2 regions of the Shewanella sp. GD04112 genome follow, and region 2 is predicted to be linked to the other one. Evidence: predicted binding sites of a transcription regulator. Region 2 holds the regulator's gene; the other holds the start of a gene.
What was found. Region 2 encodes ArgR, which controls arginine synthesis, uptake and breakdown. Its sites were predicted from a motif close to ANTGAATANNTATTCANT; they were not measured.
Positions count from the first base shown of each region.

Region 1: a site for ArgR is predicted at 3,998-4,015, ahead of argC (N-acetyl-gamma-glutamyl-phosphate reductase). Genes of this name have one in related genera too.

Region 1 covers NZ_JAOEAL010000001.1:4,576,803-4,593,557, reverse strand. The annotation lists gene N7386_RS20175 (CinA family nicotinamide mononucleotide deamidase-related protein) at 1-268, shown strand, start outside; gene N7386_RS20170 (DUF1439 domain-containing protein) at 367-912, opposite strand; gene ppc (phosphoenolpyruvate carboxylase) at 912-3,581, opposite strand; gene argC (N-acetyl-gamma-glutamyl-phosphate reductase) at 4,247-5,227, shown strand; gene argB (acetylglutamate kinase) at 5,259-6,041, shown strand; gene N7386_RS20150 (ornithine carbamoyltransferase) at 6,054-6,959, shown strand; gene N7386_RS20145 (argininosuccinate synthase) at 7,020-8,243, shown strand; gene argH (argininosuccinate lyase) at 8,327-9,694, shown strand; gene N7386_RS20135 (PBP1A family penicillin-binding protein) at 9,756-12,275, opposite strand; gene N7386_RS20130 (pilus assembly protein PilM) at 12,467-13,546, shown strand; gene N7386_RS20125 (PilN domain-containing protein) at 13,534-14,118, shown strand; gene N7386_RS20120 (type 4a pilus biogenesis protein PilO) at 14,115-14,741, shown strand; gene N7386_RS20115 (pilus assembly protein PilP) at 14,741-15,256, shown strand; gene N7386_RS20110 (type IV pilus secretin PilQ family protein) at 15,278-16,755, shown strand, end outside.
Region 2 covers NZ_JAOEAL010000001.1:4,122,155-4,138,909, forward strand. The annotation lists gene N7386_RS18105 (hypothetical protein) at 1-1,087, shown strand, start outside; gene gcvP (aminomethyl-transferring glycine dehydrogenase) at 1,503-4,391, opposite strand; gene gcvH (glycine cleavage system protein GcvH) at 4,514-4,903, opposite strand; gene gcvT (glycine cleavage system aminomethyltransferase GcvT) at 4,929-6,023, opposite strand; gene N7386_RS18125 (FAD-dependent oxidoreductase) at 6,423-7,646, opposite strand; gene ubiH (2-octaprenyl-6-methoxyphenyl hydroxylase) at 7,683-8,906, opposite strand; gene N7386_RS18135 (UPF0149 family protein) at 9,012-9,587, opposite strand; gene zapA (cell division protein ZapA) at 9,813-10,115, shown strand; RNA gene ssrS (6S RNA) at 10,231-10,411, shown strand; gene N7386_RS18150 (5-formyltetrahydrofolate cyclo-ligase) at 10,419-11,096, shown strand; gene folM (dihydromonapterin reductase) at 11,206-11,925, opposite strand; gene N7386_RS18160 (DUF393 domain-containing protein) at 12,136-12,525, shown strand; gene mdh (malate dehydrogenase) at 12,606-13,541, opposite strand; gene argR (transcriptional regulator ArgR) at 13,832-14,302, shown strand; gene N7386_RS18175 (NAD(P)-dependent oxidoreductase) at 14,513-15,145, opposite strand; gene N7386_RS18180 (LysR family transcriptional regulator) at 15,265-16,167, shown strand; gene N7386_RS18185 (Dyp-type peroxidase) at 16,231-16,755, opposite strand, start outside.

The DNA of each region.
Region 1 (16,755 bases), 450 kb from region 2:
GCGTGCTATCTTAGACAGTGATTTTGCCTTAGCGACCAGTGGAATAGCGGGACCAGATGGCGGAACCGAAGAGAAGCCCGTCGGTACAGTAGCAATTGCCTTGGCTACCCGCAGTGGCGTCTACAGCCAAATGATAAAACTGCCGCGACGTTCACGGGATTTAGTGCGTAGCTTAAGTGCGGCAGTGGCCTACGATATGTTAAGACGTGAATTACTCACAGAAGCTGTGATTGTGGATTATCAATCGATAGGGCGTTTCAGCAAGTAACTCTTTGAATACTGAAGGGTTTTAGTCAGTCTAGCTGGATTAACAAAAATGCTCCCGAGGGAGCATTTTTTATGGCGAATGGTTTGCAACACGAGCCGCTATTTAGTGAACTTAAGGACTAATTTGCCAGGGACAACTTGAATGCTCTCGGTCATCTTGGCCATCAGCGCTTGGTTACTGTCCTTCGTATCGAGCACATAAACGGGCTGATTCTCGAGGAAATGCCTTAAGTAGCCCATAACCTGTGGCGTCGCGCTACTGATGGCTTTCTCGATATCCTTAGGAGTTGATTCTACTTTCACCAATTCAAGCTGGCGCAGGTAGACGCTGTGGGTGGCACTGTCATACCAAGGCTTGGCCTCAAAGGTGGTTGAAAGCTGCGCCTTCAACGGAAAAATAGGATTAGTGATGGACACTTGAGTGGCCGCACTGACGCTCATAGTGTCAGGCTTTTCGCCGAGTCTGACACTGATGTCGTTAATGCGCACTTGCGCGCCCACGAGTTGATTACCTTGTTTCACCTCAAAATGGATCTCTTTGCTGAGATACTGCTCCATTTCATGCTCGCTGATACTGTACTGCGTGACGCAGCCGTCAAGCAGTACAGATAATCCCAAGCAAAGGCTAAGCGTGAGTTTTTTCATTAACCTGTGTTTCTCATGCCCGCCGCGACACCGGCAATCGTCAGCATTAAGGCGAGTTGCACGTGTTCGGAAGCGGGAGCTTCGGTTGTTTCCTTGCGAGTACGAGCTAATAACTCGGTCTGCAGGAAGTTTAATGGATCGATATAGGGATTGCGCAGTTTGACTGATTCGCGATTCCACGGTGTATGCGCCATTAAGGTATCCGATTTAGTCAGCTCCAGCACCACTTTAATACCGAGATCTAAACGCTGGCGTAAAGTTTCGCCTAAGTGGTGAAGATTGGGCGGTACTAAGCAGGTTTCGTAGTAGCGCGCTAAGTTAGGTTCCGCCTTGGCGTACACCATCTCCAGCATGGAAATCCGCGTGCTAAAGAAGGGCCATTCGCGCTCCATATCCTGTAGCAAGCCTATTTCGCCACGTTGGCAGGCCGCCTGTAATGCTTCACCGGCGCCTAGCCATGCTGGCAACATTAAGCGGTTTTGAGACCAAGCAAAAATCCAAGGAATGGCACGTAAGCTCTCGATACCGCCATCGACACGGCGTTTTGCCGGGCGGCTGCCTAATGGTAGTTTGCCCAGTTCAACCTCCGGAGTGGCTGCGCGGAAATAAGGCACAAAATCCGGCTCTTCACGGACAATACCGCGGTAAGCACTCACTGACTCCTCAGCAATTCGCTCCACACAATTGCGCCATTCCTGCTTAGGCTCGGGAGGCGGAAGCAAGGTCGCTTCTAACACCGCTGAGGTGTATAGGGCTAAGCTTTGCACCGCCAATTTAGGCAGGCCGAACTTAAAGCGGATCATCTCACCTTGCTCGGTGACGCGAATACGACCGTCAACTGAGCCGGGCGGTTGCGACAGAATCGCTTTGTGAGCTGGGCCGCCGCCACGACCAATACTGCCACCACGACCATGGAACAGCGTCAGCTTAACGCCAGCCTGTTTACAGACGGCGACTAACTGCTCCTGTGCGCGATATTGCGCCCAAGCGGCGGCCATTACACCCGCGTCTTTGGCTGAGTCTGAATAACCGATCATCACCTCTTGCATGCCTTTGGTGTAACCACGGTACCAGTCGATATCGAGCAGTGCGGTAATACACTCGGCGGCGTTATTTAAGTCGCTTAAGGTTTCAAATAGCGGCACAACGCGCATCGGATGAGTGCAGCCGGTTTCTTTGAGCAGTAATAATACGGTTAATACATCTGAAGGCTTGCTCGCCATCGAGATCACATAGGAGCCCAACGCCTTAGCAGGATGTTTTGCAATTAAGCGGCAAGTGTTAAGCACTTCGGCCACGTCGGCAGAAGGTTGCCAGTTGCTTGGGATCAGCGGGCGACGGTTACTGAGTTCACGCAGCAAGAAGGCTTGTTTTTCGGTTTCATCCCAATGATTAAAGTCCCCCATACCTAGATAGCGGGTTAACTCTGCAAGAACATCGCAGTGACGGCCTGCATCTTGACGGATGTCGAGCCTTAACATATGGATGCCAAAACAAGCGAGACGGCGCAGAATGTCGAGGAGTAAACCGTTAGCAATCAAACGCATGCCGCAGTCACATAAACTCTTATACAGCATCTCTAGCGGCGCTTTAAGATCGCTTTCTTGCCAAATCAGCGTCGATTTATCGACTTCTGGGTTATGGCCTTCGATGCGGGCGTTTAAGTAGTCGATGGTGTCGCGCAGTTTTTGTCTTAATGAACGCAGCACAAAACGATAGGGTTCGCAGCTATTGTTGGTATACGCCATCAGTTCGCTGTTGGCTTCTTCCATCGATAACTCGCCAACCAGCAACACTATATCCTTGAGGAATAAACGGGCGGCGGCATGGCGATTACGATCTAACACTTCTTGGGTGACTTTAGCGGTCACAAAAGGGTTGCCGTCGCGATCGCCACCCATCCAGCTTGAGAAACGCACCGGTGCGATATCGATAGGCAATTGCTGGCCTGTGCGATCTTGTACTTGATCGTTGAGCTGCCTTAAAAAGTCGGGGACAGCATGCCAGAGGGATTCTTCAATGGTGGATAATCCCCAGCGGGCTTCATCCACTGGCGTTGGGCGTTCACGGCGAATTTCATTGGTGTGCCAGATTTGGGCGATTAACTGGCGCAGACGCAGATTAATTTGGCGGCGCTCTCTGTCCGACAGTTGATTGTTTTCTTGCTCGGCGAGGCAATCCACAATTGCAGCATATTTTTGGATCAGTGTGCGGCGAGAGATTTCCGTTGGATGCGCGGTGAGGACTAAGTCGATATCCAGCGTTTTTAAGCAATCCAACATCTTGGTTTGATCGATACGGCCATTAAGCATGCGGCCAAGCAACTGTTCGACCGGATCCGGTACGCAAACCAGCTCATCGCAGTTACGGCTAATAGTATGAAATTGTTCGGATAAGTTTGCTAAGTTGAGGAATTGGTTAAAGGCTTTGGCAAAAGGCACTAACTCTTCATCGGGGAGTGCGGTGAGCAGTTCTAGCATTTGCTCACGTGCCGCTTCGTCGCCACGGCGGGAATCTTTTGCGAGTTTACGAATTTGCTCAACCTTCTCGAGGAAAGAATCACCGAGGTGGGTGCGCATCGTATCGCCCAAGATTTGCCCTAACATACTCACGTTCGATCTTAACGACGCATACATGTCGGTCACATTGTCTGCCACATTACCTGCCATAGTTACTCCGAATTGAAAAATATAAAAATCCGCAATATACCCAAACAACCTGTAGGTGATGAGAGTCTTCAGGTCGCTTGGGTATATAGCCCGCTAGCACAATACCCACCACTGAGGGCAATGGTCAACAGCAGAACTTATAACTTATACGACTGGCTTATCTTATATGCAACTAATCACGATAATTGTTGAAGAATATTCAATATAAATGCGAGCTAACGCAATATTTTATTATGTTTAGGGGAAGTGAATATGAACTGCATCATTTTCGGCTTTGCGGGTATGTGTATTCGGTGTTAATAAAAAGGACTGATTTTTCCGTCTTTCATCCATAGATAACTGAGTTATTAAGCAGTTAGTGAAGTATTGTGTTATTTGCTAAGCGTGCTTGAACGCAGATAAAAGATAAAATTTAATAAAAATATATATTCACATATATTGCATAAATAGATCTTTGTGGTAGTCTAGCCAGCAGTTGAGATGAGTCACCCCTTGTGACCTCTAGAGTAAATATCATGATGTATAGCGTTAAGCCGTCAGTGAATAAAATAACGACCCATTACGATTTCCTACGACGATAGTCTTGTCATCATAGATATACGCTGGTGCGTGTACGCTATTCATCTATTCTTTAAGTCTCTTTGATTCGGTTTATAAAAATACATATGAAAAACATCGCCATTATCGGTGCCAGTGGTTACACAGGCGCACAACTAACAGCTTTAGTCCATGCGGAGTCTGAATTATCGATTCAAGGTCTGTATGTCTCTGAAAATAGTTTAGATAAAGGTAGAGCTTTAGCAGATTTGTACCCTGTCTATAGCCACATTGATTTAGCTCTGTCACCACTGACCGAAGAAGCTAAGGCGAAGATCGTCGCCGAGGCAGATGCCGTGGTGTTAGCGACCGAACATTCGGTGAGTTTGCATTTAGCGGCGTGGTTCTATAACCAAGGTTTAGCCGTGTTTGACTTAAGCGGTGCCTATCGTTTCAGCGATGTGGCGCAGTACCCTAAGTGGTACGGTTTTGAGCACGAATATCCTGAAGTGTTGGCCAAGGCCGTCTATGGTCTAGCCGAGTGGAATGCCAAAGAAGTCGCTGCGACTAAGATGATTGCTGTGCCAGGTTGTTACCCAACAGCATCATTAACTGCATTGAAACCATTAAAGAATTTACTGACCTCAGCCTATCCAGTGATCAATGCGGTCAGCGGTGTGACGGGCGCGGGTCGTAAGGCACAGCTGCATACCAGTTTTTGCGAAGTGAGCCTCACACCCTACGGCGTATTAGGCCATAGACATCAACCCGAGATTGCCACTCAACTGGGGCAAGAGGTGATCTTCACGCCGCACCTAGGCAACTTCAAGCGCGGCATTTTAGCGACCATCACGGTACAGCTAAAACCAGGCACTACCACTGCCGATGTGGCTGCGGCATACAGTGTGTATGACCAAGCTCCGCTGGTGACAGTGAAACAGAACCAGTTCCCGAAAGTGGATGATGTGGTGCTGACTCCGAATTGCCACTTAGGTTGGAAGTTTGATGAGAACAGTGGCTACTTAGTGGTTGCCAGTGCGATCGACAATTTGATGAAAGGCGCGGCAAGCCAAGCCCTGCAATGCATAAAGATTCACTTTAACCTTTAACCGTTCATCCTTATTTAAGAGAGTCGTCAAGATGTCTACCAACAACTCAGTATTAGTTCTTAAAGTCGGCGGCGCCCTGCTGCAGTGTGAAATGGGGATGGCGCGTTTAATGGATACCGCGGCAGCAATGATCGCTAATGGTCAGCAAGTGCTGATGGTGCATGGCGGCGGCTGTTTGGTCGATGAGCAATTAGCCGCAAATGGCATGGAAACCGTCAAGTTAGAAGGCCTGCGGGTGACCCCGCCGGAGCAAATGCCGATTATTGCCGGTGCACTGGCCGGAACATCAAACAAGATCCTCCAAGGTGCAGCGACAAAGGCTGGAATAGTGAGTGTGGGCATGAGCTTAGCCGATGGCAACACAGTATCGGCCAAGATCAAAGATGAGCGTTTAGGGTTAGTGGGCGAGGTTTCTCCTAAGGACGCCACTTACCTCAAGTTTATTCTGTCCCAAGGTTGGATGCCGATTTGTAGCTCGATTGCGATGATGGACGATGGCCAAATGCTGAACGTGAACGCTGACCAAGCGGCGACGGTATTAGCTAAGTTGGTCGGTGGCAAGTTGGTGCTGTTATCGGATGTGTCTGGCGTGCTCGATGGTAAAGGTCAATTAATCCCTTCACTGAATGGTAAGCAGATTGCCGAGTTGGTGAAGCAAGGCGTGATCGAAAAGGGAATGAAAGTAAAAGTAGAAGCTGCGCTCGAAGTGGCGCAGTGGATGGGGCAGGCGGTTCAAGTTGCCTCATGGCGTGATGCAAGCCAATTAGTCGCATTAGCAAAAGGTGAGGCCGTGGGCACACAAATCCAACCATAAGCGGAGTAGGTTATGAAGCATTTACTATCGATAAAAGAGTTAACCCAGCAACAGTTGCTGGATCTGATTACGTTAGCCAAGACGATTAAAGCGAATCCCGCTGAGTATCGTCATGCGCTGGACGGTAAGAGTGTGGTGATGTTATTTGAAAAGCCATCCCTGCGTACTCGTGTTAGCTTCGATATCGGTATTAACAAGCTCGGCGGCCACTGTTTATACCTAGACCAACAAAATGGTGCCTTAGGTAAGCGGGAATCGGTCGCTGACTTTGCTTCTAACCTGTCCTGTTGGGCCGATGCTATTGTGGCGAGAACTTTCTCCCACAAGACCATCGAACAATTGGCCGAGTTTGGCACTGTGCCTGTGATAAATGCGCTTTCGGATTTATATCATCCCTGCCAAGCGCTGGCCGATTTCTTAACTTTGGCCGAGCATTTTGAAAATATCAGTGATGTTAAGTTAGCGTACGTAGGTGACGGTAATAACGTGACGAATTCATTGATGTATTGCGCGGCTATTCTCGGTGCCACCATGACAGTGATCTGCCCTGCGGGTCACTTTCCTGATGGCTACGTCGTGGCCGAAGTACAAGAACTTGCCAGCCGATATGGCGGCAAGGTTGTACTGACTTCAGATATTGGTGCTATCGAAGGTCACGATGCTATCTATACTGATACCTGGATTTCCATGGGTGATCCAACACCGTTAGCGGAAATTAAGGATAAGTTTGCACCTTATCAGGTCAATAAGGGCTTGATGGCGAAAGCGGGTGCTCACTTCTTTATGCATTGCTTACCCGCTCACCGCGGTGTTGAAGTGACCGATGAGGTAATGGATGGCGAAGGCTCCTTGATCCTGCAACAAGCAGAGAATCGGATGCACGCCCAAAACGCAGTACTGGTAACCCTATTTAGTTAATTTAACCCTGTTTAGCAGCCTACTTTCTCCAAGGTGAGAAACGAGTTATAGGAATTTAAGATGTCTATCGAGAACAAAAACACTGGCGTGAAAAAAGTCGTTTTAGCCTATTCGGGTGGTCTAGATACTTCGGCCATTATTCCTTGGTTAAAAGAAACCTACGACAACTGTGAAATCATCGCCTTTTGCGCTGATGTAGGTCAGGGTGAAGAAGAATTAGTGGGTCTGACTGAAAAGGCATTAGCTTCTGGCGCATCAGAGTGCCATATCGTCGATCTGAAAGAAGAATTCGTTAAAGATTACATCTACCCAACCATGGCAACGGGTGCAATCTATGAAGGTACTTACTTGTTAGGTACTTCAATGGCGCGTCCAATCATCGCTAAGGCGCAGGTTGAAGTGGCTCGTAAAGTGGGGGCCGATGCCCTGTGCCACGGTTGTACCGGTAAGGGTAACGACCAAGTGCGTTTTGAAGGTTGCTTTGCGGCATTAGCACCTGATTTAAAAGTGATTGCACCATGGCGTGAATGGACCATGCAGAGCCGTGAAGATCTGCTGGCTTACTTAGCTGAGCGTAATATCAAGACGTCGGCTTCTGCGACTAAGATCTACAGCCGTGATGCTAACGCATTCCACATTTCCCACGAAGGTGGCGAGTTGGAAGATCCATGGAACGAGCCAAGCAAAGGTGTGTGGACGCTGACTGCCGATCCAGAAGATGCCCCAAACCAAGCAGAATATGTGTCACTCGAAGTTGAACATGGCCGTGTGACTAAAGTAAACGGTGAGCTATTAACTCCTTACGCTGCACTGATGAAGCTGAATGCCATCGCTGCACCACATGGCGTGGGTCGTATCGATATCACCGAAAACCGTTTAGTGGGCATGAAGTCTCGTGGTTGCTACGAAACTCCAGGCGGCACTGTGATGTTTGCTGCGCTGCGCGCGATTGAAGAGTTAGTGCTGGATAAAACCAGCCGTACTTGGCGTGAGCAAGTGGGTGCCCAAATGGCACACTTAGTGTACGACGGTCGTTGGTTTACACCTCTGTGTAAGTCGCTGCTGGCGGCATCTGAGTCATTAGCCGAGTCTGTTAACGGTGAAGTTGTGGTTAAACTCTACAAAGGTCACGCTATTGCCGTTAAGAAGCGTTCGCCAAACAGCTTGTATTCTGAAGCGTTTGCCACCTTCGGTGAAGATCAGGTGTATGACCAAAAACACGCTGAAGGCTTTATCCGTCTGTACTCGTTAGCAAGCCGCATTCGCGCGCTCAACGCTAAGTAATAGGCAGACTCAAAGGGCGCCTAGCGCCCTTTTTTATATCTTAAGTTTTAACGTATTCAAAGCAGTGAGCGAGGGGATTGAGCATGGCTTTATGGGGTGGAAGATTTCAGGGCGAAACCAGCGCGCTATTTAAATTATTCAACGATTCACTGCCTGTGGATTACCGTTTGTTTGAGCAGGATGTTGTCGGCTCTATCGCTTGGGCCGATGCGATTGCCAGTGTCGGCATTATCACTGCTACTGAATGCAGCGACTTGAAGAAAGCACTGAACGAGCTGCTGGTGGAAGTGAAGGGCGATCCTGCGATTATTCTTGCATCGGGCGCGGAAGATATTCACAGCTTCGTGGAGTCGGCGTTGATCGCTAAAGTCGGCGATCTAGGTAAGAAACTCCATACGGGCCGTAGCCGTAACGACCAAGTCGCTACCGATTTAAAGCTCTGGTGCCAATCCGAAGGTGCGGCATTAGTGGCTCGCCTGCAAACCTTACGCAGCGAACTTATCGCGCTTGCTGAGCGTGAATTCGACGCTGTCATGCCGGGGTATACTCACCTGCAACGTGCTCAACCAGTCACGTTTGGCCACTGGTGCTTAGCCTATGTGGAGATGATTGAGCGCGATCTTAGCCGCTTAACCGATGCCTTAAAGCGCGCCAATACCTGTCCGCTCGGTTCGGGCGCCTTGGCGGGCACAGCCTATCAAATGGATAGACATGTGCTGGCAGCGGCACTGAACTTTGCATCGCCAACCTTAAACAGTTTGGACAGCGTGTCGGACCGCGACCATGTAGTTGAGCTATGTTCTACGGCTTCAATCAGCATGATGCACTTAAGCCGTATGGCCGAAGATTTGATTTTCTTCAACTCGGGTGAAGCGGGTTTTATCTCATTAAGTGATGAAGTGACCTCGGGTTCATCGTTAATGCCACAAAAGAAAAACCCTGATGCGCTGGAGCTTATTCGCGGTAAAACGGGCCGTGTGTACGGCAGTTTAGTGGGTATTCTCACCACGATGAAGGCATTGCCTCTGGCCTACAATAAAGACATGCAGGAAGACAAAGAAGGCTTGTTCGATGTGGTCGACAGCTGGGCAATCTGCTTGGATATGGCGGCATTAGTGTTATCTGGCTTAGTCGTTAACCGCCCGAATGCGCTGTTAGCCGCGCAGCAAGGTTATGCCAACGCGACCGAATTGGCGGATTATCTGGTGTCTAAAGGCATGCCATTCCGCGAAGCGCACCATGTGGTCGGTGTGGCTGTCGTTGCCGCGATCGCTAAGAAGATCCCGTTAGAAGCCTTCTCTCTCGCTGAGTTTAAAACTTTTGCCGATATCATCGAGGCGGATGTGTATCCCAACCTCACTATCGAAGCCTGTTTGGCAAAACGTGATGTCCTCGGTGGTACGGCGCTAACTCAGGTGAAGCAAGCCATCGCTGCGAAGAAAGTTGTTTAAAGCTTTAATCGAGTAATAAAAAACGCGACTCTAGGGTCGCGTTTTTTTATGGTGATTTATTCTATTGGAATAAATCGTCTGTCGGCGCATCGATGAATAGGTTGTTTTCATCTTGGCTTTCACTGATATATTCCTTAGGTTCAGTGCCCGAGATAAAGTATTCAAATGCGCTAGTGTAGTCAGTCTTACGAGTCAACTTGCCGGTCGCCAGATCGATCCGCACCGAGACAATCCCTTCTGGCGGAATCGCTGTGGTTTCGGGTACGCCCTTCAGCACGTTATTCATAAACTCGTTCCAGCCTGGGCCTGCGGTCTTAGCGCCCGCCTCGGTACCCGTGATTTGATCCTTCTCACCGTTGGAGTTCCATGCGGTTCTGCCTAACTGACGACCATGGTCATCAAACCCAACCCAGAAGGTGCTGGTCAGTGTCGGACCAAAACCACTGAACCAAGTATCGCGTGATTCGTTGGTTGTACCCGTTTTACCTGCAATATCATGACGCTTGATTAGCTGCGCAGCACGCCAAGCTGTACCTTGCCAGCCTGTGCCTTTACTCCAATCGCCACCACCCCAGATCACGCTCTTCAGCGCTTCGGTGATCAGGAATGCCGTTTGTTCAGAGATAATTTGCGGAGCATAACGGCCTGTTTGCTCGAAGCAATGGGCGACAGGCTCATCGGTTGGAGTGGTTGGCTCACCAAAACTCATTGGATCGCTGCTAGGCTGCACAGAGCTGTTGTTAGGCTTACAGGCCAAAGTCGGATTTGCCTTCTCAATTACATTACCGAAGGAGTCTTCTACTCGTTCGATATAGTAAGGTTCAACCAAGAAGCCACCGTTTGCGAACACGTTGAAAGCGGTTGCCACTTGCAGTGGGGTGACCGAAGGAGAACCTAAGGCTAACGACTCGTTACGAGGTAAGTCGTTAGGATCAAAGCCAAACTTAGTCAATTCGGCGATGGCTGCATCTAAACCAATATGGCGCATGGCACGAACCGACATTACGTTGATCGATTGCGCTAAGCCCACACGCAGGCGGGTCGGACCGCCATAGATATCGGGCGAGTTTTTAGGACGCCACGCAGTACCTTGGCTAATATCGGGTTTGTTAATCGGTGCGTTGTTAATCAGAGTCGCGAGCGTAAAGCCTTTCTCTAATGCCGCAGCATAGATGAAAGGTTTAATATTCGAACCTAATTGACGTTTCGCTTGGGTTACGCGGTTGTATTGGCTTTGGCTGAAGCTGTAACCACCTACTAAGGTACGGATAGCACCATTTGTAGGATCGAGTGCAACAGTGGCACTGGCCACTTCTGGCACTTGCGATAATTGTAAGTATTGACCGTTATCGCGGATCCAAATGCGCTCACCGACTTTTAGCATATCCGAAGCCGATTTGGGCACCGAGCCTTGGCGTTTATCGGTGATAAATTTACGCGCCCATTTTAGGCCATCCCACTTAATGACTTTGGTTTCGCCCTTGGCGGTTAACACGCTGGCTTGCTGACCATCGATGTTTAATACCGCAGCAGGTTGCAACTCTTGTACAGGCGTAATTTTTGCGAGCTCGGCTTTGATTTGTGCATCATCCGGCTTTGCATCGGTCCAAAGAACCGCCGCGGGACCACGGTAACCGTGGCGCTCATCATAGGCATAGACGTTATTGCGTAATGCTTGCTGTGCTAGCAGTTGCTGCTCTGATGAAATTGTGGTGTAGACGTTATAGCCATTCGTGTAGGCCTCTTCTTCACCGTATTTTTGCACCATGTAATCTCGAGCCATTTCAGAGATATAAGGGGCGTAAAGATCAATTTCAGCGCCATGGTATTTGGCGACGAGCGGCTCTTGCACTGCTGATTGGTATTCAGCTTTGCTGATGTAACCCACTTCGTTCATTCGCATCAATACAACGTTGCGGCGTGCGAGTGCGCGTGAAGGGGAGGTAATAGGGTTTAGGGTCGACGGTGCTTTAGGGAGGCCCGCGATCATACTCATTTCGGAAAGCGTCAGATCTTGAACGTTTTTACCAAAATACACTTGAGCAGCTGCGCCGACACCATAGGCTCTCTGACCTAAATAAATACGGTTAACGTAGAGTTCTAAAATCTCATCTTTAGTTAACAATTGCTCGATGTGGTAGGAAATAAAAATTTCTTTCACTTTACGAATAATGGTCTTGTCGCGTGTCAGGAAGAAGTTACGCGCCACCTGCATGGTGATAGTACTCGCGCCTTGCTTCTTTTCGCCAGTGGTGAGCATGACGATTGCGGCACGCATCACCCCAACAGGATCGATACCGCCGTGCTCATAAAAGCGTGCATCCTCGGTGGCAAGGAAGGCTTGGAGGAGCGGTTTAGGCACTTCTTCGAGTTTCAGCGGAATGCGACGCTTCTCACCAAACTGAGAGATGAGCTTGCCATCGCTACTGTAAATGCGCAAAGGTGTTTGTAATTGCACATTTTTTAGTGTCGATACATCCGGCAGATCCGGCAAAACATAAAAGTATGCTGCAACAATGGCGCCCACGCCCAAAAGGGCTAGACTGAATAGAGCTATAACAATACGTTTTAACCACTTCACCTAAATTGATCCTAATGTTCAGTTAAGTGCGACAGTATATAAGGCGCGCACGTTTGGGTGAAGCAAAAACGTGACGTCCCTAAAATGGCGTTTGTAAAATCTTGAAACATTCTATACAAATACGTATAACGGGTTGATTTTGTGCTAATCTCTTTTACTACTGAATACAAATAATAAAGTGACAACGGACTATGCTTTCAAATTTATGGAAGCGTCAGGCTCCGCAAATGGTCGGGATTGATATTGGTTCCCATGAAGTAAAGGCTATTCTGCTGAGTAAGACTGCTGATGGATATAAAATACTAAGTCATGCAGCGGTTCCCGTAAAAAAGGGGGCTATTAACGATCATGATATTCGTGATGCCGATGCCGTTGTTGAATGTCTCAAACAGATTAAGCGTATTTTGCCTAAGTCGGTTAAATATGCAGCGGTTGCGGTCTCAGGTTCTGCGGTGATGACTAAGGTTATCTACATGGATGCCTCGCTGAGCGAGGAGGAAATGGAAGCGCAAATTGAGATTGAAGCCGATAACCTGATCCCATACTCCCTCGATGAAGTTAGCATTGATTTTGAAACCTTAAATGTCAACAGCACCGATCCTTCTAAGGTTGATGTGCTGCTTAGTGCGTGCCGCACTGACAATATTGATGCAAGAGTCGATGCGCTCGATGAAGTCGAGCTCGAAACCAAAGTTGTTGATGTGGAAGGTTATGCTCTGGGCAGAGCCGTTGAGTTGGTGCTAGGACAGTTACCCGAAGGCGCTCGGCAGAAGGCGGTGGCCATGGTCGATATTGGCGCCAACATGACGACCTTCAGTGTGGTGGAGTCGGGCGAAACGACCTTTATTCGTGAGCAAGCCTTTGGCGGTGAGTTATTTACTCAGTCGATTCTGTCTTTTTATGGCATGTCCTACGAACAAGCTGAGAAAGCCAAAATTGAAGGCGATTTACCACGTAATTATATGTTCGAAGTGCTATCTCCCTTCCAAACGCAATTACTGCAACAAATTAAACGAACCCTGCAAATTTATTGTACGTCGAGTGGTAAAGATAAAGTCGATTATCTCGTATTATGCGGTGGAACATCTAAACTGGAAGGCATGGCTAACTTATTAACGAATGAGTTAGGCGTCCACACGATTATTGCTGATCCTTTCCAAGGGTGTCTGCACGCGGATGAATCCGTTAAAAATATACTGCAACCTAGCATTAGCAAATATATGGTTGCTTGTGGCTTAGCGCTGAGGAGCTACGGTCAATGGCGAACATAAACCTGCTTCCTTGGCGTGAAGAAGCAAGAGAAAAGCAGAAGCGCGATTATATTGGAATATTAGCGGCGGTATTTTTAGGCTCAGCAGTTTTAGTCTATGTTGCCTTGTCTTTACTCGACATGATGACCGATGAACAGCGCGGACGGAATGCTTATTTACAGTCCGAAATTCAACAACTCGATGCGCAAATCGCCGAGATTAAAAAGATCACCGAGCGTAAAAAAGATATTGAGCGTCGTACCGAGATCATTTTGAACCTTCAGCAATCCCGTAATTTGCCGACACACGTATTAGATGAGCTGGTGCGTATCGTGCCGCCCGGAATATATCTATCTAGTCTAGAGAAAAAAGGCAGTTTATTACTGATTGAAGGCCGCAGTGAATCGAACAACAACGTGGCCAACATGATGCGTAAGGTGAAGGCATCCGAATGGTTAACCGATCCCAATATGCAATCTATCGTGTCTCAAGATGATGAGCTAAGACAATTACAACGCTTTAGCTTAAGAGTGAGTATTAAAGGTGCCATGGCTGATGAGCCTATTAAAACGGCAAAAGGAGCGAGTAAATGAAGCTCGATCTAAGTCAGTTTAATGATATCGATTTTGAGAACATCGGCGGTTGGCCAAATCAAGTTAAAGTATTTTTCGCTGTGCTATTGGCGCTTTGCGTTTTCGCTGCGGGTTATTTTCTCGTGGTTTCGGATGCTATCGATGTGTATAACGCGGAGCAAACAAAGGAAGAGCAGCTGAGAGAAGATTTTAAAACCAAATATCAGCTTGCCGCTAACCTTAAATTGTACCGTGAACAGTTAGCTGTGATGGAGGAGCAATTTGCCGAGCTACTCAAAATGCTGCCCTCTGAGAATGAAATGCCAGGGCTGCTCGATGACTTAACTTTTGTGGCCACTGACGCCGGATTACGGATTAATAGCTTGAATTGGGAACCTGAAATTCAACGGGATTTCTATATTGAGTTCCCGATAAAAATGTCTGTCACAGGTGATTATCACCAAATCGGCAATATGGTCAGCGGCGTGGCTAAACTGCCTCGTATTGTCAGCTTGCACGATTTTACGATAAAGCGTGACGAGAGCGGTAATCTGGCCATGGATATCTTGGCCAAAACCTATCGCTTTAAAGAGGGAGCAGAATTACCTCCCGAAAATGCAGCCAATAACAAGGGGAAGAAATAATGAAACTCTTACCTCTGTTAGCATTAAGTCTTTTTTTAATGGGTTGTGTTGGCGATCGTAGTGATTTAGAGCTATTTGTTACTACTACCAAGGCACAGCATGTGGCGCATATTCCACCCTTAAAAGAGCCACCTAAGTTTGAGCATTTTGCGTATCAAGCCGAATTAATGCGTAGCCCTTTTGTCCCACCTTCTCGAGAGTTAACGGAAGAAGTGGTTGATACCAGCAAAAACTGCTTACAGCCGGATTTAAAACGTCGTAAAGGCCGTTTAGAAACCTATGCTTTAGACAATCTAAAAATGCGCGGCACCTTAAGCGAAGGAAATTCGATTTGGGCGCTTATTGAGACCAATGATGGCAGTGTATATCGGATGGGCGTAGGTGAATATCTTGGATTGTTTAATGGACATATAGCGAAAGTGACTTCTCAAAATGTGGAAGTTGTAGAATTAATTCCGGATGGTTCTGGTTGTTGGTCTGAACGTACAAACAACATCGAACTTTCTGGAAAATAACAAGCGAAGGATGAGGGAATAATGAAATCTTCTGCCGCGATAAAAATCCCGTTATCGTTTTTATCTTCAGGCTTAGCCAAGTCTGTTATTGGGATCGCATTAGTATTTGGATTTTTGCCATCGAGTTTTGCGGCAAATAGGTTGATGGATGTCAAATACCATGCTCTTGTCGATCATCAATTAGAAGTCGAGTTAGTATTTGAGGGGGCGATTAGCGCACCCACAATTGACTCTAATGCTTCTCCTGCTCAGTTGGTATTAACCTTCGATGACAGTATTTCAGGCCTGTCTAAGGATCGTCTGCCGATTAACCAAGTCGGTGTGAAGGACATAGTGACGGCGCAGCAAGATACCCATTTAATGGTGACGTTGGGTTTATCTAAGGTTAAGCCATATCAAGGTAGTGTCGTTGGTAATTCTTATCGTTTAACGATTAACGATGAAGTTGCAGGCTCACAAGCTGCTAATAATCCGTTCGTTAATAGCGTTAAAAATATCGATTTTCGTCGCAATGCAAATGGCGGTGGTGATTTATTAGTCTATTTAAATAATCGCTCGGTTGCCGCGAACGTTGAACAAATTGGTGCCAAGCTTGAGGTTCAGCTTTACAACACAGATATTAACAGTGACTTGTTATATGTGATGGACGTGCAGGATTTCTCCACACCGGTAAAGCATTTTGAAACTTTTAAGGACGATTTAACGACTCGGATTTTAGTCGATGTCTCGGGTAACTATGAGTTCAATTACAAACAGGAAGACAATCTCTTTAGGCTCTCAATTAACAAAGTAGAGCGCGCTGCGGCGACCAAAGAGGTAAAGAAATATAACGGTAAAACCCTTTCGTTAAATTTCCAGAATATTTCAGTCCGTACTGTGCTGCAGATTATTGCCGACTACAACAACTTCAACTTAGTCACCAGTGACACGGTTGAGGGTGATATCACCTTAAGACTCGATGATGTGCCTTGGGATCAAGCATTGGATTTGATCCTGCAAACCAAAGGACTCGATAAGCGGATCGAAGGTAATATTTTGATGGTGGCGCCAAGTGAAGAACTGGCGATTCGCGAAAGCCAAAACCTCAAGAATAAGCAGGAAGTAAAAGAGCTTGCGCCACTCTACTCTGAGTATTTGCAAATCAATTATGCCAAGGCGACTGATATCGCCGAGTTACTCAAAGGGGCAGATTCTAGTTTATTGTCGCCACGTGGTTCAGTGGCCGTCGATGAGCGTACCAACACAGTGTTAGTGAAAGATACCGCTGAAATCATCGAGAATATCCATCGTTTGGTTGAAGTGCTCGATATTCCTATCCGCCAAGTGTTGATTGAATCTCGCATGGTCACTGTAAAAGACGACGTGTCTGAAGATTTAGGTATCCGTTGGGGCGTGACTGATCAGCAGGGTAGCAAAGGGACGTCAGGAACCCTTGAAGGCGCAGGCAGCATTGCCAATGGTACTGTGCCAACACTGGATAACCGTTTGAACGTGAATTT
Region 2 (16,755 bases):
AGACACTAATAATATACAGATTAAGTTGGCAAAACTAAAGGATGAAGTTTTTACCGCAAGAACAATGGAATATATAGATCCATACAAAGAAAACAAGTCAAAACTAATTGAGTTGGAAAAAGAATACATTTCTATATGTAACAAGGTAACGCTCCTAGAAGAGAGTAGAAAAGTACTTAGACGAGTTAAAAGAAGTTTAAATAATGACATTATTGCAAAAGATAAATGCCCAACATGTCTTCACGATTTATCTCATTCGATTGAGGATACGTATAGTTACCTACAAAACATTAATGACACAGAAAAACAAATAGAACAACTAACTAAAAACATTTCAGAGCTAAAGGATTCACAAGGAAAATTAAACTCTATAATAACAGAAATTAATGATAAGAAAAAAATTGTTGAAAACGACTATTACGAATTATTAGAGTACAATGTAAACAACATCAATTTAGATTCTTGGCTAAAAAACAAGGTAAACATCAAACTGTCAAGTGAACTCAATATGAAACTTGGAGAAATCACATCAAAAATATACAATATAGATGCTGAACTAGCTAAATTCAAGACTGATAAAGCCGTAAATGAAGAGAGAAAAATCCTCAACTACACATTTAAATCAAAATTTGAAAAATATATTAAAGAGTTAAAAGTAAAACCATTTGAAGACGAACGATTTTATTTATTATATGAGATACCAGCCTTTCCAAAACAAGGTGTCGAACTACTAAAAACATTATTAGCCTACAACTTTTCATTTGTTGAAATCATAAAAAAAACTGATTACGTACATGTTCTACCATTTTCTCTAGATGCTATATTTGAAGGGGATTTTGAAGATGACAGCAAGAATGAGATCCTTGAGTTTATCAAAAAACACTCTTCCATTTCTCACCAAATAATAATTACTATTGCAGATTCAAAGAACAATGCCAATTCGGCAGAAAAATATAACAAAGAGCATTTCAACAATATGGCAAATCTAATTTGCATTGGTAATAATACCCATCAAAGGTCACTTCTTGAAAAATACAATGGAGATTTTGAATGTTATATTAATGAAACCATGGATATATTAAATTAATTACTATTAAATTAATCCTGTGAAACAGGACAGTCATAAGTCTTCACTAAATGGTTAGCCAGAGCTGACATTGTTGCATCAGTACACCCCATACAAGAGCGTTAAGAGAAAAGAATGACATAACAGGTATAACTCATCATTCAATGGTTACACCAAAACTGGCATTGTTGCACCAGTGACCTTCTAAAACATGGATGTTTTAGCAGAGCTTACAGGGATGTATTTACAGCGAGTCACTGGTGTAACAGTGCGAGAGCCTGCGGCAGGCAATTGGGAAGTACAGTTGCCAGAAGCCACAAAATAGCCCATTCGCAGCACTGAACTCCGCAGAGTTAAAACTAACCAATAAAAAAGCGAACCGCTAAGGGTTCGCTTTTCATCAAACGTTAGACCTGAATAACGTACTATTCAGCCCTTATTCGTAGTCTTCCATCGGCACACATGCACAGAACAAATTACGGTCGCCGTACACGTCATCAATACGGTTCACGGTTGGCCAGAACTTGTTAGTACGCACCGCGGCACTTGGGAACACGGCCACTTCACGGCTGTATGGGCGTGAATCAAACGCTGGATCCATAATATCGGCCATAGTGTGTGGCGCATTGTGCAGCGGGTTGTTGTCCGCTGGCCACTCACCGGCTTCAACTTTAGCGATTTCGGCGCGGATTGACACCATAGCGTCGATAAAGCGGTCCAGTTCAACCTTAGACTCAGATTCGGTTGGCTCAATCATCAGCGTGCCCGCTACTGGGAAGCTCATGGTTGGCGCGTGGAAACCGTAGTCATTCAGACGCTTAGCGATATCCATTTCGGTCACGCCAGAGGCTTCTTTGATTGGACGCAGGTCGATAATACATTCGTGCGCAACGCGATCGTTACGGCCACGGAACAGTACTGGGTAGTGTTCAGACAGCTTCTTCATCACGTAGTTAGCGTTTAACAGCGCGGTTTGAGTCGACTTTTTCAGGCCGTTTGAACCGAGCAGCTTAATGTACATCCAGCTGATTGGCAGAATGCCAGCACTGCCGTATGGCGCTGCCGATACTGCACCGTTGTTATCGCTTTCGCGGCCTGGTTTCACTACTACGTGACCCGCGACGAACGGTGCTAAGTGTGCTTTCACACCGATTGGGCCCATACCTGGACCACCGCCGCCGTGTGGAATTGCGAAGGTTTTGTGCAGGTTAAGGTGCGATACGTCGGCACCAATAAAGCCTGGTGAGGTTAAGCCAACTTGGGCGTTCATGTTGGCGCCGTCCAAGTACACTTGACCACCGTGCTGGTGCACTATGTTGCAGATTTCGCGGATAGATTCTTCGTACACACCGTGGGTCGATGGGTAAGTGATCATGATACATGACAGGTTTTCTGCCACTTCAGCCGCTTTGGCCTTCAGATCTTCTAAATCCACGTTACCTTGCTTGTCACAGGCAGTCACAACCACTTGCATACCAGCTAATTGCGCAGATGCTGGGTTAGTGCCGTGGGCAGATTGTGGGATTAAGCAGATGTTTCTGTGGGCTTCGCCGCGAGACTCGTGGTATTTACGAATCGCCAGCAGACCCGCGTATTCACCCTGTGCGCCAGAGTTAGGTTGGATACACACGGCATCATAACCTGTGACATTCACTAACCATGAAGACAGTTCTTCAATCAGTTGAGTGTAACCCTTGGCTTGACCCAGTGGGCAGAATGGGTGCATGTTAGCAAATTCTGGCCAGCTCACAGGCAGCATTTCAACCGCAGCGTTTAACTTCATGGTGCATGAACCCAATGAAATCATTGAGTAGTTCAGTGCTAAGTCTTTGCTTTCGAGACGCTTGATATAACGCATCATCTCGGTTTCGCTTTGGTAGCGATTGAAGGTTGGGTGGCTCAGGATCGCATCTTCACGCACTAAAGAGGCTGGGATCGATTGGCTACCTTGCGCCACGATTTGTGCATCTAATGCGGCAACGTCTAAGCCATGGCCAGCACCTAAAATCACATCGAACAGGGCTTCGATATCGGTGCGGATAGTGGTTTCATCTAAGCTCACGCCAACGATGCCGTCAGCATCGAAACGCAGGTTCATTTCAGCGGCCAGCGCGCGAGCATTGACTGCTGCAACGTCTAAGCCTTTGATGCTGATGGTATCGAACCAAGTGTTGTTCACTAAGCTCACGCCTTTAGCTTGTAGGCCAGCGGCTAAGATATCGGTGAAGCGGTTGATGCGTGATGCGATGGTTTTCAGGCCTTGTGGGCCGTGGAATACGGCGTAGAAAGACGCCATGTTCGCTAACAGAATTTGCGCGGTACAAATGTTTGAGTTGGCTTTTTCGCGGCGGATATGTTGCTCACGAGTTTGCATCGCCATACGCAGTGCGCGGTTACCACGGGTGTCCTTTGACACACCGATGATACGGCCAGGCATAGAGCGTTTGTGCTCGTCACGGGCCACGAAGAAGGCCGCGTGTGGACCACCAAAGCCCATCGGCACACCGAAACGCTGCGCGCTACCGAAGACCACGTCGGCGCCCATGGCACCCGGTGACTTGAGTAACACTAATGCCATGATGTCGGCAGCCACAGTCACAATCACGTTTTTCGCGCGTAATTCGGCGAATAAGTCTGTGAAGTCAGTGATTTGACCGAAACGGTTTGAATACTGGAACAGGGCACCAAACAGTTCGTGGTTTACTGCTTCATGGGCAGGACCTACCACCACTTCAAAACCAAAACACTCAGCGCGAGTCTTCACTACGTCTAAGGTTTGTGGGAATACGTCATCGGCTACGAAGAAGATGTTGGCTTTTTTGGCTTTAGACACACGCTTAGCCAGCGCCATCGCTTCGGCGGCAGCAGTCGCTTCGTCCAGCAGTGAAGCAGAGGCTAAATCTAAACCGGTTAAATCCATAGACACTTGTTGGAAGTTTAGAATGGCTTCTAAACGGCCTTGAGCAATCTCTGGCTGATAGGGCGTGTACGCCGTGTACCAACCTGGATTTTCGAAGACGTTACGTAAAATCACATTAGGTACTTGGGTACCGTAGTAACCCATACCAATGTAGCTTTTGAAGACTTGGTTTTGTTTGGCTAAACCACGAATGTAAGCAATGCCTTCGGCTTCGCCGCAGGAATCACCAATGCTCAACTCTTGGCTTAAACGGATCGACTCAGGCACGATTTGCGCAGTCAGATCGTCCAGAGACTCAGCACCAACGTAGTTCAACATTTCTTGTTGTTGGCTGCTATCCGGGCCGATATGGCGACGTAAGAATAAATCGTGCTGTTCTAACTGAGTGAGGGTTTGCTTGGTCATGATAAACCTTGTTCCAGATTTGCCGTAGCTCAGAACTGTAGGGTACTGATAAACGGGCTATTGTTATGTCAAACTTGCGCTAAAACAAACGAAGCCCCTTGGGGCTTCGTTAGCGTCGACGATTATTCCTCGTCGATGACAGCTTGGTAACCTTCTGCATCGAGCAGAGCGTCAACTTCAGATTCATCTGAAGGCATAACGCGGAAGAACCAGCCTTCGCCGTAAGCGTCGCTGTTTACGAGCTCTGGAGAATCTTCCAGTGCTTCGTTGACGGCAATCACTTCACCAGAGATTGGCGCGTAGATGTCAGAAGCCGCTTTCACTGATTCTGCCACTGCACAGTCGTCGCCTGCAGTCACAGTGTCGCCCACTTCTGGCAGCTCAACGAAAACCATGTCACCTAACAGCTCTTGAGCATGCTCAGTGATACCCACAGTGTAGCTACCGTCTTCTTCCTTGCGGATCCATTCGTGTGAAGAGGCGTATTTCAGTTCTGTCGGAATATTGCTCATTGTTCTTGTTCCTTGTTCCGTTTTTTTAAAATGCTTGTTTACCGTTGCGCACAAAGTTTGGCGCTACTACTCTAACAGCCACGCGCTTTTTACGCATTTCGACTTCCGCCGTATCCCCAATCGAGTTAGGAACACGCGCCATCGCAATAGAATAGCCCAATGTTGGCGAGAAAGTACCGCTAGTGATCACGCCTTGCTGCTCAACACCCGCTGCATCGATGAAAAATACTGGCATATCATGGCGTAACACGCCTTTTTCTTCCATCACCAGACCGACTAATTTGTCGGTACCCGCATCGCGCAGGGCTTCAAGCGCCTTACGACCGATAAAGTCACGGTCAGTTGGCTCCCATGCGATGGTCCAACCCATGTTGGCGGCCAGCGGGTTGATGGTTTCGTCCATATCTAAGCCGTAGAGGTTCATACCAGCTTCGAGACGTAATGTATCGCGAGCGCCTAAACCACATGGTTTAACGCCTTGATCTAACAGAGCTTGCCACAGGGCTTCGGCTTCAGTTTCTGGCACGATGATCTCGTAACCCACTTCACCTGTGTAACCTGTGGTGGCAATAAACAGAGAACCGGTTTGCTTACCGAAGAAAGGTTTCATGCCTTCGATGGCGGCATTTTGCTCGCTACTGAATACGGCGGCGGCTTTGGCCTTAGCGTTAGGACCTTGAACGGCGATCATCGCCAGCTCAGGACGCTCAGTCACAGTGACATCAAAACCTTGGGATTGTTTGGCGATCCACGCTAAGTCTTTTTCGCGGGTCGCGCTGTTGACGACAACACGGTAGAAAGTGTCGGTCAGGTAGTAAGTGATCAGGTCGTCGATGATGCCGGCATTGTCATCTAACATGCCGCCGTATAAGGCTTTACCAGGAACTTTAAGTTTGGCCACATCGTTTGCCAGCAACTTACGGAGGAATGCACAAGCGTCGGTTCCAGTCACATCAACCACAGTCATGTGGGACACGTCGAACATCCCTGCGTCTTGACGCACGGCGTGGTGTTCTTCGATTTGTGAACCATAGTTGAGGGGCATATCCCAACCGTGGAAGTCGACCATCTTAGCGTTTGATTCTAAGTGCTTGTTAAACAGAACAGTTTTATTAGCCATTGTTATCCCTTTTTTGCGGCCTTTTTCAGGTCTCTGCCTAGCGTAGGGTGATACAAATCCGGCTAAATATCTGGCTAATCGGCATTTCACTTCCACGATGCATCAATTTGAAAGGTGATTCTTTCTGTATCAATGCGTCTGTCACTGCAACGCCTGATTTGCTCTGAATTGATCAGATATTTATCGTGATTGGTATAAGTACTAGGGTCTAAAATGCGGCGAAATTATACCTTGCGTCACAAATTTGTATACAGGAGATTTTTCTAATCCGAAGCCAGTGTCATTAGATTTTCTCATCTTTAACATGTAATTTTTTTACATACGAAAGCGAGATTTGCGCAGCCTGCAATCAAATCGCTGATATTATCAGCAATTATGATTACATTAGCGCAACCGAGGCTAGCGACATAACTTGGGGAGTGAGGACTTATTGCCCATGGCCTGTTGCATGAACACTGTTTTCAGCCCAGCGACATTATCAACGAGGTTGAGTCCCAGATCGCGAATGGCTTTTTTAAGGGGATTGCTCCCCTCGAACAGGCGCTTAAAGCCTTCCATCGCCGCAATCATCTCCATCGCATCCGCCTTGCGCCAACGCTCAAGGGCGCGCAGCTGGGCATAATCACCGATATCTTTACCCGCCTCGTGTAGCTCGCCGATGACTTCGATAATGCTGGCGGCATCGAGGAAGCCTAGGTTTACCCCTTGGCCAGCTAATGGATGAATGGTGTGGGCCGCATCCCCCGCGAGCACTAAACGGTGGCGGGCAAAATGGCGGGCGTAGCGCATCCGCAATGGGAAGGCTTGGCGTTCACTCTCAAGCTTACAAATGCCGAGGCGGCCATCGAAGGCGGCGGTAAGATTGCGCTCGAACTGCTCTGGCGCCATCTCGAGTAACTCGGTGGCGCGCTCTGGCGGCACTGACCAGACGATGGAGCAGAGGTTTTCTTCATATAAGGGCAAGAAGGCCAGCGGGCCGTCCTGCAAAAACACTTGGCGGGCGGTGGCAAGGTGCGGCATTTCGCTGCGAATGGTCGCCACGATCGCATGGTGGCCATAATCCCAGAAGGTTAACGGGATCTTACATTGTTCGCGCACCCAAGAATTAGCACCATCGGCGGCAATCACCAGTGCGGCACTGACGCTCTCGATGTCAGCCTCGGCGCCATTGGCTAAGGTCAACCAAGCTTCGCGCTCACCAAAGGCGATACGCTCTATGCGTTGGTTTTCGATATGGGTGATATTGTCAAATTCACTGGCACGCTTGGCGAGGGCGTAGCTGATGGCATCATTTTCGATAATGGCGCCAAGGCTAGGTTCACTGATGCTGCTGGCATCGAAGGCGATTTTACCAAAGCCGTCTTTATCCCATACCGCCATTTTTTGATAGGGCGTCGCGCGGCTGGCATCGACATAGTGCCAAGCGCCGAGGTGCTCGAGCAAACGTTGGCTCGCCTTGTTGATGGCGCTGACCCTAAGCCTTGGCTCACCGCTTACGGCTTGGGTGCTTTGGGCATCGATCACGACGACATTCAAGTTGGCCTGCGCCAATCCTATCGCGGTGGCGAGTCCCACCATGCCGCCACCCACAATGGCAATGTCATAGGCTTGTGAACTTAACATGGGTACATCCTTTTCGCGTTGCGATACCAGTAATGATTATTTCCAGCCCATCGCCTTCTGCGCAACGGGGGTTTTCAGTGGCGGGAACCAAGATAACAGACGCAATCCCAGATTACGCCCAAGGGCCAAGGGCCAGTATTGGTTAGAGAAGCCACGGACTAAAAATTCAATATTGCGAATAGTGCTGTTTCTATCCGCCTCACGGGCCTGCAAATAGCCATGGGTAACGGCGACACCGCCGATATCCTCACCCTGCGCCAGCGCGCGTTGCAGCACATCGAGCAGGCTGACGACATCCCGAAGACCCAAGTTAAACCCCTGCCCTGCAATTGGGTGCAGAGTCTGCGCCGCATTACCGATAAACACGCATCTATGGTGAATCGGCCTTGGCATGTAGGACAGATTTAACGGATAAGCATGGCGCTCACTAACGTCGATAAACTGCCCAGCGCGATAGCCAAAGGCTTGCTGCAACGCAGCTAAAAACTCGGCCTTGGGCGCTGTGAGCATCGTTTGAGCGCGGTTATCGTCAAGCGCCCAGACGAGGGATAAACGCGGCTGTCCTTGGCTATCAGCCATCGGTAATAATGCCAGTGGGCCAGTCTCGGTAAAGCGTTCATAAGCCCAGTGCTGATGCGGCTTATCGGTTTGTAGATTGGCGATAATCGCGGTTTGCTCAAACGCCACTTGAGTGATGGGCAGATTAAAACTGCTGCGCACCTTAGACTGCAAGCCATCGGCCGCAACCACCAGCTTGGCGCAAATCCGCTCGCCGGAATCGAGCACTAGGGTGTGACTCTCGTTAGCCGGAATTAACTCTGACAGTTTGGCAGGGCAAAAGAGCTTAACCTGAGTTTTATGAAGCTCACTAAAGAGCACTTGGCCGACTCTTTCCAGCTCGACGACTTGGCCCAGCCCATCCAAGTGGAACTGACTGGCGTTGAGTTCCGTCATCCCAAAATGGCCGCGATCGGATACGTGGATATCCTTAATCGCCGTGCCTAAATGCGCCAGTTTCGGCCATAAACCTAAACGGGATAACTCGAAGATGGAACCATGGGCAATGGCGATGGAACGGGCGTCAAAGCCGGGGTGGCTATTATCGGGAAGATGCGCCTCGATTAAGGCAATAGATAAAGGTTTTTCAGTGCCAGACAAACGCGCTAAGGCCAGCGCGAGGGTCGCCCCCGCCATGGCGCCACCAACAATGGCAATATCGACATTTTGAACTGAATTATCCATGTGCTCTGCTACCGTCATGGGGTTCTCATTCAAGCTATGGCATGGCTAAAAGCGTTTCGCCATCAGGATGTTAGATTTAAAACTCATTAAAGGCGGAATCGCTCCGCCTTTATCTTTCTACGATTAGTGGATCACCGCAGGATCGTCGCCCTCTCCGTGGCTCGGCTCTGGGCCAAACTCGGAGTAACACAAAATGGCGGCAATGCGGACAAACTCCAGCAACTCCGTGTAAGCCGTTTCCGATTCTTCATCTTCGGTCACGTCAAACTCAACCTGAGCAATCTCGGCCAGATCTTTGATCACTTCACGCACTTCGGCCGAGGCTTTATTCAGCTTTGGCTGGATAATCGCGATGCCGGTTAAGAAGCTTTGCGTCCACAGTGATAAGGCTTCAACGCGTTGACTTAACGGCTCTTCCTCTTCGGGAAGCAGTGGCATAAAGCCAAACTCAAAGTCGCCTAAACGGGCAACCGAGTCTTGGAATAGCTCACACACCAATTGATGCAGAGGCGCTGGTAAAGGTTGACCATCATTCATCAGGTCAAATAAAGGTTTAATCCACAGATCGCCAGTTTGATCTACGCCACCGCAGATTAACCCCACAAGGGCACCGTGCACTTCCACGGGATGCTGACCAATTTCAGCCGCATCGAGGGCGATTTTTAAGCTGTCGATACGTAACGAAGGAGGGGTCGCCATATCAGGTTCCAATCAGAATTTTCCAGCAGCAATGCTAGCAGAGATAAAGACTTGAACCAACTCTGATCCGGCATTCTTGGGGGCGAAGATAAAAATTCCGGCAACTGCTCACACAAGCAGCAAACAAAACGGCGAATGTGCAATCCATCGGCGGCTCACCTTGCACTTTTAATATCAGCCCTATATAGTCCGCCCTATCGATGCCAACGAAAGGATCATCTTCGAATGAGTAATAGTGCAGTTGAAATCACCCTGCTAGGGCGCACCTACTCTATCGCCTGCCCGAAAGGTCAGGAAGATGCCCTACGCGTTGTGGCGCAAGGGGTTGAGCAGCAGCTAACTACCTTAAAAAATCGCACTAATAGCTTAAGCCGCGAAGAAATTGCCATTATGGCGGCGCTGAATATTGGACACGAGTTGTACCAAGAAAAGCAAAAGAATAAGCACTATATGAAACAAATGGATGACCGCATCAGCCTGTTGCAGTCAACCTTGGAAAACGCCTTAGTTGAGCGTTCAACCAAATAGATTTAGACTGTGCCACTCGGTGCCACGCACCATCAATCTGAGAAGAGTTGCACAGTGAATGGCTAAACTGGCCTATACTTTTTAAGCCAAGATTTTAGCGATTCAATACCGTTTTTGCTCCCTGGGGTGCAGGCCAACTGGTAATGTCCCTGTGCCGATAATTTTGATCTCAGGGTGAATGCTTTACTGACATTGAGCATGCTCGGCTCGTACCGAGAAGCCTTAGGAGGTAATCATTTACCCGCCTTGAACCTACGGTTCAAGGGCTACACCGGTAGCGGCATTCTGGGGAGCATCTTATTTATGTCTATCACTTCGCCTGTCTCGAACACTTCGGTTCCAACAGCCAATGGGCCACACGGCACTCAGTCTGAAATCGATACCACCACTCTCAACCCAAATCTAAGCCGCGCCGAATTACGCAAACAGATCCGCTTGGCTCGCCGCTCGCTTTCGACCGAGGTGCAAACCGAGGCTAACCTTGCCGCCAGTCGGCGAATGCTCGAAAAACTGAGCGCGCTGAATGCCCAGCATGTCGCGCTGTATCTCACCCACGATGGCGAACTGGCAACCGCCCCGCTTATCGAGGCACTTTGGCAGCAGGGCATTCAAACTTATCTGCCGCGGCTCCACCCCTTCAATGCAGGGCAATTATTGTTTTTGCATTACCACGCCGACTCGCCAATGCTGCCGAATCAATTTGGTATTTTAGAGCCTAAGTTGGATGTGCGTAGCGTTATGCCAATTGAGCGACTGGATGTGGTGATTACCCCGTTGGTTGCCTTTGATATCAAAGGTAATCGTATGGGCATGGGCGGCGGCTATTACGACAGAACGCTAGCCAATTGGCATAGCAAAGGTAAACCTCTACCCATGGGTTACGCCCATGATTGCCAGCAAGTGACAGCCCTGCCCTGCGAGCATTGGGATGTACCTTTGCCCTTTATCATTACCCCAAGCAGCGAATGGCAATTCGACTAGGCCGTTTAATCGAATCAACCGAGTTATTCGTTTAAATCCAGCGACTTTTTTAAATCCAGTTACTTTTTTAAACCCAGTACTTGATTAAGTTCACTGCTATCACGCAGCTTTACTTTAAATGCCGCCCACCATCGACATTGTAGCAGCGACCAGTGACGTAGCGGCTCGCCAAGAGATAATCCACTAAGGCGATAATCTCCTGATTTCCAGCTTCTTTTGGCAAGATGGCCTTAGCCAAGGTCTTTTGCCGATAGGCTTCATCATCGCTCGGATTAAAGAGGATCATCGCCGGAGCAATTGCGTTCACTTTGACCTCGGGCGCTAATTGCGCCGCAAAGGATAAGGTTAAGTTATCCAGCGCCGCCTTACTGGCCGCGTAAGCCATGTGCTTGGCACTGCCCTTTTCGGCCACATAGTCGGTGAAATGGATAATATCGCTGGCGCCAATCTCACCCTCGGCCCCAGCTCGCAGCTGTGAGGCTAAGGCCAAGTTCATTTGATAGGGCACGCTCACATGCACCTGCATCATCCGCTGCATGACTTCATGGGCGGCAAGGCTTGGGCTGTTGTCTGGCAGCCAGTCAGAAGCGTTATGGATGATGGCGCGGATTTTGGGGTATTGGCTCAATTGCTCAATCAGGTTTTGGAGCTGCGCATTATCGTAAAAATCGCATTGGATTAAAGTCGCGCCCAAAGACTGTAACTCATCAATGCTAAGATAATGGCTGCGATAGGTGCCAATCACCTTGTGCCCTTGGGCGAGCAAGTGTTTCGCGAGGGCATAGCCAATACGTTTACCCACGCCAGTGATAATAATGGGAGCTGTCATATCCATCCTGTTATTTGCCAAGCACTAAGCTATGCGTTAAATGCAGGGCAAATCTAGTTAGCTAAATCATCAATAAAACAGTGTAATACGCAGAATGTTACTGTCTTTATTGTCTTGCGCCTAATCATTAAGGTATGAAAGGCTTCACGATTTAGATCTAAAATGATGGCGCCCGCGTATACTCGAGGCGAGCTTAATCGAGGAAGCCCTATGGAACTGCGAATTTTTTACGACGGCAATTGCCCTTTATGTAGCGCCGAAATGCGCCAGCTTAAAGCGCGCGATCTCGATGATCGCATCGAACTTGTGGATCTTAATGCCGAGCATTTTAGCTCTCGATTCGGCTATATCGATAAAGAGTATGCCAACACCATTCTTCATGGTGAAACGGCGACAGGAGAGATTTTGCTTGGGCTCGATGTCACCTGCAAAGCCTGGGGATTAACGGGAACCCGCCCTTGGGTACAAGTGCTACGCTTACCGCTTATCAAACCTATCGCGGATTGGTGCTACCTGAGATTCGCCAAGCACAGATACCGCATCTCTTACTTACTGACGGGCAAGGCGCGCTGTGACAATCAATGCCAACTGCCTAAGTAGCTTTGCCCCAAGTAGGGACTCAATTTTAGCGCATAAAAAAACGGAGCCATTAGGCTCCGTTCTCTCATAATCCAGATAGATTACTTAACGAAATCAACGCCTAGTTTGATATCGCCTTTCAGCGTATCTAACATAGAATCACGGGCGTTAGCTTCGAATGCGCTCACTTCACCGTAAGGCAGTACTTTTTCGATACCGTTTTTGCCTAACAGCACTGGTTGAGCGAAGAATTCAGCGTGCTCGCTGCCGCCGTCAACGTAAGCACATTCAACGATGTTAGCTTCGCCTTGCAGACCACGAACCAGAGACATACCGAAACGGCAAGCCGCTTGACCCATAGACAGAGTCGCGCTTCCGCCACCAGCTTTAGCTTCAACCACTTCAGTACCCGCGTTTTGGATACGCTTGGTCAGAGAAGCGACTTCTTCATCAGAGAAAGTCACGCCTTCCACTTGAGACAGTAATGGCAGAATAGTCACGCCGCTGTGGCCGCCGATGACGTTCACTTTAACGTCAGCAACGTTTAAGCCTTTTAACTCAGCGATGAAAGTTTCAGAACGGATAACGTCCAGAGTCGTCACACCGAACAGACGGTTCTTGTCGTAAACACCGGCTTTCTTCAACACTTCTGCTGCGATAGCAACAGTAGTGTTTACTGGGTTAGTGATGATACCCACTAAGGCTTTAGGGCAAGTCACTGCCACTTTTTCGATCAGGTTACGAACGATACCTGCGTTGATGTTGAACAGATCTGAACGATCCATACCAGGCTTACGCGCAACACCAGCAGAAATTAGAACAACGTCAGCACCTTCCAGTGCAGGCGTTGGATCTTCACCAGCAAAACCTTTGATTTCAACCGCAGTAGGGATGTGGCTCAAGTCAACCGCAACACCCGGAGTAACCGGTGCGATATCGTATAGAGACAGTTTAGAACCCGCAGGTAATTGAGTTTTTAACAGTAGGGCGAGAGCCTGGCCGATACCACCAGCAGCACCAAGTACAGCAACTTTCATAGTTATCTCCGTTATTTCTCGGATATGTGTGACATGGATCTAATTTCCGTTGGCGTCACATTACTGGAATGTCACGTTAATTTCAATTATCCCTTAGTCGTGGAGACAAAGTTTTAGCGAAACTGAGCATTCCAATGTTGAATATTTACTCTAGTCCAATATCAATAGCGACAACACGGCTATCCAGCCATCCGTAAACTGCATTTTTATTCAGCCATAATGGTTATTTGTTGACACTTTGACCAAAACTATTCAAAATACGCCTGTTTTTTTGAATAAAGAATAAGACTATGCAAACGACCAAGAATCAGGATGACCTTGTTAGAATTTTTAAGGCGATTTTAAAAGAGGAGCGTTTTGGCTCCCAGAGTGAAATTGTCGCCGCTTTACAAGCAGAAGGCTTTAGCAATATTAACCAATCGAAAGTGTCTCGGATGCTCAGCAAGTTCGGTGCAGTACGCACCCGCAATGCTAAGCAGGAGATGGTTTATTGCTTACCCGCCGAACTAGGCGTGCCTACCGCAGGCAGCCCATTAAAAAACTTAGTGCTCGATGTTGACCATAACCAAGCCATGATTGTCGTTCGCACCAGCCCTGGCGCAGCGCAATTAATTGCCCGTTTATTGGATTCCATCGGTAAGCCTGAAGGGATTTTGGGGACCATTGCCGGAGACGACACTATCTTTATTTGTCCATCCAGCATCCAAGATATCGCCGATACCTTGGAAACCATCAAATCTTTATTCAACTACGCAGAATAAAAAAACAGGTCAGCTTGCTGACCTGTTCTCTTTTATCTGTACGCTTTTCAGTCCAACATTGCCCTTGTTTCTGGGCTGGTGTCCCGATTACGTTACAGCATAAGACCTATCTGTTGGCTTTGATGACGCGAACTTAGAACAAAGACTCGTCACCCCGAGCTTACAAACCTTAGTTCGTCGACTTAGCCGGTAGTTCTAAGATCGTCAGCCTTAGTAGGCCACACTGATCCTTTGATTGGGATGAGCCGCGTTTTCCGCTTCATCGAGCATGGCTTTGGCGTAGTCGGCCACTGAAATCTTGCTCTGACCATTCGCATCGGTAAAGAAGCTATCGCCGCCTAAACGGTAAGGACCTTCGCTGGCGCCTGGGTAAATTTCTGCCGCTGGACTGACAAAAGTCCAGTTAACCATAGTATTGGCGGCGCGAAATGCCTTCAATGCCTCACCTTGAGCCAAGGCTTCATCCTTATAAGCGGGCGGGAAGTCTGGGCTTGAAACCAAGGTCACTCCCGGCGCCACTTCTAAACTCCCCGCACCACCGACCCAAAGTAGACGAGGCACTTTTGCCTGTGGTAACACGGCTAATAGATTATTGACTGTCTTCGCGACTATGCCATGGTTCTGTTCGGCGCGTGCACCCACTGCGGCAATCACTAAATCGACACCCGCAAATGTGTCGGCTTCCAATGGCAAAGTCAGGTCGACACTACGTACTTCAGCCGCTGTTTCGCCAAGCTTGCTTGGGTCACGCACTAAGGCAACCACTTCATGGCCACGGCTCAGCGCCTCGTTAAAAATGGTTCCGCCAATCCAACCTGATGCGCCTAATACTGCAATTTTCATTTGATAAGTCTCGCTACTGATTTAAATTGAGACCAGTTTACTTGCGACACTTCACGTGATAAATATCGATAAATGAGCATGATTGTTTCAGATTGAGATACTAATGGATGTAATTATATATGGATAAAATCGCCGCAATGCGTAGCTTTATCGAAGTGGCCAACTGTGGCAGCTTTACTAAGGCCGCAGAACACCTCGATCTCAGTCGCCTACAGGTATCACGTCATATTCAAGAAATTGAGCAGTGGCTGAGTTTACGTTTATTGCACCGCACGACCCGCAGCGTCAGCCTCACTCTGCAGGGGGAAGAAGCCCTGCAATATTGTCAGCGGGTGCTGAGCGAAGTCGCCGCAATGGAAAGCCGCGCCCATAGTCATAACACCGAATTAGTTGGCAGTATTCGTATTGCTACGCCCGTCGGGCTTGGGCAGCACAGTCTGTTTGATGTGGTCGATCGCTTTATAAAATTACACCCTAAGGTCAATATTCAGCTGTTAATGTCGGACAGTTTTGCCCAGTTGGTGGATGAGCGGGTGGACGTGGCACTGCGCTATACCGAGCAACCCGATGAGAATTTGATTGCCCGCAAACTGATGAGCATAGATGCCGTGCTGTGCGCCGCGCCCAGTTACTTGGCTCAAGCCGAGCCACTAACCGTCCCTAACGATCTGCTCAGCCATAATTGCCTTATCCATAGCTCACAGCAACATTGGCAGCTACTCAAGGAGCAACAGAGTGAGCTGATTAAACCTATGGGGAATCTGATGGCCAATGAAATGGGAGTACTTGTCAGCGCCGCATTGCGCGGGCATGGCATTGCCTACTTGCCCTGCGACTTAGCCAATCCCTATCTGGCCAGCGGCCAACTACAAGAAGTGCTCCCCGAATACACGGCGCCAGGGCAAACCCTTTGGGCTGTGTATCTCTCCCGCAGTTATCAACAAGCGCTGGTGCGCGCCTTTATCGATTTTACCGCCCAGCAGTGGCAGCAGGATCTCAGTAAGTGGACGACGGCGAGTTAAGCCCACAAACAAAACGCACTGAGGCTTTAAGGCTCAGTGCGTTGAATCGCGGTTTGCGAAGGCTTAATTATCGAACTGCATCAAAAAATCTAAGCTTGGGGCGAAGAAAGAAGAACCCGTCAAGGCGCTGGTGAAGTGCATTAGGTGGTCATGATTACCCACACCATCGCCAAACACCATGCTGTGGAGCATCTTCTCAAAGTGCTCTGGGGTGCGACAGGTTGAAATAAACATCAACCCTTGCTCCTTGAGCGAGCCGTAAGGCATGCTCTGGCGCAAAATCTCAATCGACTTGCCGTTGTCATCCTTGAGGTTGACCCGCTTGATATGGCTGGTTAATGGCTTATCTTCCGACTCGTATTCGATGTTGTCTTGCTTGGTACGACCGATAATATCTTCTTGCTTCTTAAGCGGTAATCTATGCCACTTACTCAAGTTGTGGGCGTACTTTTGCACATGAATGTAGCTGCCGCCCTTAAATTCAGGATCTTCATCCCCGACCAAGGCAACCTCTTGACGATGACGCCCCTTAGGATTTTCGGTGCCATCGACAAAGCCTGTTAAGTCGCGGCTATCCATAAATCTAAA